2 regions of the Mesorhizobium sp. M0030 genome follow, and region 1 is predicted to be linked to the other one. Evidence: riboswitches for the same ligand, from Rfam matches in the RefSeq annotation. Region 1 holds a riboswitch; the other holds the start of a gene.

Evidence for each region. Region 1 has a riboswitch for thiamine pyrophosphate ahead of NKJ80_RS05635 (YkoF family thiamine/hydroxymethylpyrimidine-binding protein). Riboswitches for the same ligand answer to the same signal wherever they lie in the genome.
Region 2: linked by a shared signal. The riboswitch ahead of thiB (thiamine ABC transporter substrate binding subunit) and the one ahead of NKJ80_RS05635 (YkoF family thiamine/hydroxymethylpyrimidine-binding protein) in region 1 are both predicted to bind thiamine pyrophosphate.

What each region holds. Positions count from the first base shown of each region.
Region 1 is NZ_JAMYVE010000002.1:346,316-348,692, forward strand. Features, by position in the region: partial or broken gene NKJ80_RS05630 (GSU2403 family nucleotidyltransferase fold protein) at 97-486, opposite strand; TPP riboswitch at 697-809, shown strand; gene NKJ80_RS05635 (YkoF family thiamine/hydroxymethylpyrimidine-binding protein) at 800-1,408, shown strand; gene NKJ80_RS05640 (ABC transporter permease) at 1,664-2,377, shown strand, end outside.
Region 2 is NZ_JAMYVE010000005.1:28,444-30,820, forward strand. Features, by position in the region: gene thiB (thiamine ABC transporter substrate binding subunit) at 62-1,069, opposite strand; TPP riboswitch at 1,113-1,227, opposite strand; gene NKJ80_RS12200 (thiamine diphosphokinase) at 1,390-2,049, shown strand; gene NKJ80_RS12205 (ABC-F family ATP-binding cassette domain-containing protein) at 2,051-2,377, shown strand, end outside.

The sequences.
Region 1 (2,377 bases):
TGCGAAAAGAGATATCGTACTTTATGTACGAATAAGCGTCAAGCCAATTTCGTACGGTTGGGACGATGGAAATGAATATAGCAGCGGTCGCTTCAGCTAATCCCGCATCGTGAATCCTTCAGGAGTCGCACCAATTTCGCGGAGGGATTTCCCCAGGATGGTGTGACTGTTTTCCCTCGTGGCGGCGTCGAACAGGTTCAAGCCGCCCCGGATCGTCTCGCGCCAGTTTTCGCCCTTGTCCCACGCTTCCATGAAGGCGAAGGCAAGGTCGTCCTGGCGACGCGTGGCTTCGAGCGCTTGGGTCAGCAGGCGCGCTTGATGGAGATCCTTCTCCCGCTTGGCGCCAGCGCTCGGCCCGCGTCGCGAGGCGACGATCAGCTTGTGGATGGCGTAGCGCTGGGGCGAGGGGACCAGCACAGGCAAGCCCGAGCGATGCAGGAGCACAGTCCGGATGGGGTCGCGGATAAGGAAATCCAGAAACCGTAAGGGCTGCGCGGAGTCTCTGCCGTTTTCTTATAATTACGTTTATCAGCTTGAATTTCAACGCAGTTATAAGAAGTTCGTGGAAACGTTATAACGCAACGAACTGACGAGTCGTCTGTTAACGCCCGGGCGCCCGGCACGTCTGGCCCAAAACACTTTCCCGCAGTGCCTCAACAAACGGCTTCCCCAATGCCGCGAACGGTGCTTTAACCCGCCCATCCACAGGGGTGCTCCGTATCGTCGGGGCTGAGATGAGGGCGGCAAGCCTTCGGACCCTAAAGCTGATCTGGATAATACCAGCGGAGCGAGGCGGGCGATGTTTTCAGGCGCACAGATTTCCCTTTATCCCATGACCGACGATTTCGTCGGCGTCATCCTCGGCGCGCTCGGCGCGCTCGATCCCTGGCGCGACCGGCTGCGGATGGAAACCGATGACATCTCGACCCTTATGGTCGGGCCGCCCGAGGTGCTGTTTCCCGCCATGCGCGACCTGTTCGTCGCGGCGGCCAAAAGCGGCAAGCACTGCGTGCTTTCGGCGGCGGTCTCGCGCGGCTGTCCGGGCGAGCCCGACGATCCGATCTGCCGCTCCGACGAGACCGGCGGCCCCGCCATTCCGCTGGACGAGCGCAAGATCGCCGCGATCCGCGCTGTCCAGGCCACGCCGTCGACCGGCCAGCCGGTGGCGGCGCAGTTCTCGCTCTACGTTATGGGCACGGGCGACCATATGGACGAGATCTACGGCTGCATCGATTTCCTGAAACAGTCCGGCGTCTTTGAGCGCTCAAAGAACTTCTGCACCAAATTGCGTGGCGATGCCGGTGCGGTGTTTGCCACGCTCAACGAGGCCTTCTGCCGCTTCGGCCCCGGCGCCGGCCACGTCACCCTCGACATCACGATCTCGGCGAACAGCCCGAGCGCCGTCTGAGCCGCGGCTCAAGCGTCGTTCCTTGAGGATATTGCCGTGGCTGGTTTATCTGACCCATTGCGTGGAGGAGATGCCCCTGACCCCTCAGCACAAAGAGGAGGGGAGCCATTGGCGATTGGCGAAGACCGCGATGCTCACCAATCTCCCCCCTCGAGCGGGAGATGGCCGGCAGGCCAGAGGGGGTCCCAGCGCGTGGAGCGCCGACGTCCTTTTCGCATCGGCAAGGCGTGGGCGCCCTATGCGAGACGACCCCCTCTGTCGCCTTCGGCGACATCTCCCCCTCGAGGGGGGAGATTAGCCGCCGGCATCGCCAAGACCATCCCCGCCGCCTTCGCCTTCGCCCTGCTCCTCGCGGCCTGGGAGCTCTACGCCCGCTATGGCGGTGTCGCCCCCACCGTGCTGCCGGCGCCGTCGCGCGTGCTGCAGCAGGCCTGGGAGCATCGCGCCGCCCTGGCCGACAACACGCTGCCCACCATCCGCGCCACATCAGCCGGCTTCGCCTGCTCGTTGGTCGCTGCCTTCGTGCTTTCGGCGCTGGTCGATTTTTTGACCCCGCTGCGCCGCGCGCTGTTCCCGCTGCTGATCGTCAGCCAGACCTTGCCGCTGGTCGCGATCGCGCCGCTCATCGTGCTGTGGTTCGGCTTCGGGCTGATGCCAAAGATCCTGCTTGTGGCGCTCGTCACCTTCTTCCCGATGATGGTCGCGCTGGTCGAAGGTTTTGCTGCGACCAGCAAGGAGATTTCGCAGATGCTCGCCGCCATGGGGGCAGGGCGCTGGCGTATCTTCTGGCTGGCGCGCCTGCCTTCGGCGCTGCCCTATTTCTTCGCTGGGCTGCGCATCTCCATCACCTACGCCGTGGTCGGCGCTATCTTCGCCGAATATGCGGGGGCGGCGAAGGGGCTGGGCATCTACATGCTCAATGCCAAGAACAACTTTCGGCCCGATCTGGTGCTCGCCGCAGTCGCCGTC
Region 2 (2,377 bases), on a different contig from region 1:
ATGTCCGGCAGGACAGAGGGGGGCGCCGTAGAGCACTCATCTTTTGACTATACAGCCAAATCTACTTGCTCATCACCGCCAGCCATTCATCCACCCAGGCCTTGCGATTTGCCGCGACCTCTTCCGGGCTGAACAGCAAGGTCTTCGCCGGCTTGACCAGCCTATCAAAAGCCGGATTGAGCGGCTTGTCGGTTTTCCCGGCCGGGAACATCCAGTTGGTCTCCGGAATGACATCCTGGAATTTCGGCCCGGTCATGAAGGCCAGGAACTTCGCCGCCAGCGGATTCTTCGCGCCCGTGGTGGTGATGCCGGCGACCTCGATCTGCAGATACTCGCCTTCCTCGAACGAGGCCGCCTGGTAGCGCCCGGTGTTCTCCGCCACCATGTGGTAGGCCGGCGACGTCGTATAGGAAAGCACCATCGGCGCCTCGCCCTTGGTGAACAGGCCGTAGGCCTCGCTCCAGCCCGGCGTCACCGTCAGCACTTTGCCCTTGAGTTTCGCCCAGGCTTCCGGCGCCTTGTCGCCATAGACCGACTTAACCCACAGCAGCAGGCCAAGGCCCGGCGTCGACGTCCTCGGATCCTGGATGACGATCTTGTCGGCGGCATCGCCCTCGACCAACTTCTTCAGGCTCTTCGGTGGGTTCTTCAGCTTCTCGGTGTCGTAGACGACGGCGAAATAGCCATAATCGTAGGGCACGAAAGTGTCGTCGCTCCAGCCGCCCGGCACGTTGTTTTCAGCCACCGCGCCATGTGGGACAAACAGGCCGGAAGCCTTGGCTTCCGCGGTGAGGTTGGTATCGAGGCCAAGCACGATATCGGCTTTGGTCGACGCACCTTCGAGCTTGACGCGATTGAGCAGCGCGACGCCGTCGGCCACCGAGACGAAGTCGACGCTGCAGCCACACTCGGCCTCGAATTCCTTCTTCACCTGGGGGCCTGGACCCCAGTCGGCAGTGAAACTCTCATAGGTATAGATCGTGAGTTTTTCCTGCGCGCACGCAGGGCTTGCCAGTAGCGAAACAGCAAGCCCAAGCGCTGGGACAAGACGGGACAAAAAAATGCGCATCGGCGCCTCCTTCATTCGTGTTGAAAGGAATTGAGGCGTCGGGCTGTCCGAAGCGTCTAATCCCTCCGCCGGTACAAACCGGATCAGGTTCAGCGGGTTGGCGAGACTGCCTCTCAGCCGGTCCGCGAAGATCGCGTCCGGCACCCCGTTAGAGCGTTTCGACACATAGGCCCGGCCAAGGTGCCACGCAAGTGGAAGTTTGCCCGAGCGTGATCCCGGAAAGTGGAATCCGTTTCCGGAAAAAGATCATGCTCCAACAAAGAGTGACGGTGCCGCTCGGCCTTCCGTTTCGTCGGCGGGGCTGGTAAGGGCCAGCGGATATGAGCACATTCACCATCCTGCTTGGCGGCGATCTCGTCCGCACGCCGCGGCTCGACCGCCAGGTCGCGGGCACGCGCGTCATCGCCGCCGACGCCGGCATCGATCATGCCCGCCTGCTCGGCGTGATGCCGGAGCTGTGGGTCGGCGATTTCGATTCCGTGCCGGCGGACCTGCCTGCCGATCTCGCCGCCGTGCCGCGGGAGGTGTTTCCTCCCGAAAAGGACAAGACCGATGGCGAACTGGCGATCGCGGCGGCATTGGAACGCGGCGCCACCAGCCTGGTGCTGGCCGGCGCTTTCGGCGGCAAGCGCGCCGACCACGCCTTCCTCCATCTGGCGCTCAGCCTGCGGCTGGCCGAGGCCGGCACAAAATTGCTGTTGACCAGCGGAGCGCAGGAAGGCGCCCCTCTGCTGCCTGGCAAGGCCGGCTTCGACTATGCCGACGGAACGCTGTTTTCGGTGCTCGGCTTTTCCGATCTTTCGGGCCTCACCGTGTCCGGCGCGAAGTGGCCGCTCGACCATGTCGAGGTCGTGTTCGGCTCGTCGCTGACCATCTCGAACGAGGTCAAGTCCAACACGACCGGGGGCGGCCTCGAAATCGCGCTCGGCCATGGCCGCGCGCTGCTGCTCGCCCACCCCTACCCCTTGCCTGAAAGCTGACATGGCCCCGCCCCTTCTCAACCTCGACGGCATAAGACTGACCTTTGGCGGCACGCCGCTGCTCGATGGCGCCGAACTGACGGCGTCCGCCGGTGACAAGATCGCGCTCGTCGGCCGCAACGGCTCCGGCAAGTCGACGCTCCTGAAGATTGCTGCTGGTCTGATCGAGCCGCAAGACGGCGAGGTCTTCCGCCAGCCTTCGGCAACGGTGCGCTATCTCCCGCAAATGCCCGACATGGACGGCTTTGCCAATGTGCGCGCCTATGTCGAGGCCGGGCTTGGGCCTGCCGACGATCCCTACCGCGCCACATATCTGATGGAGCATCTC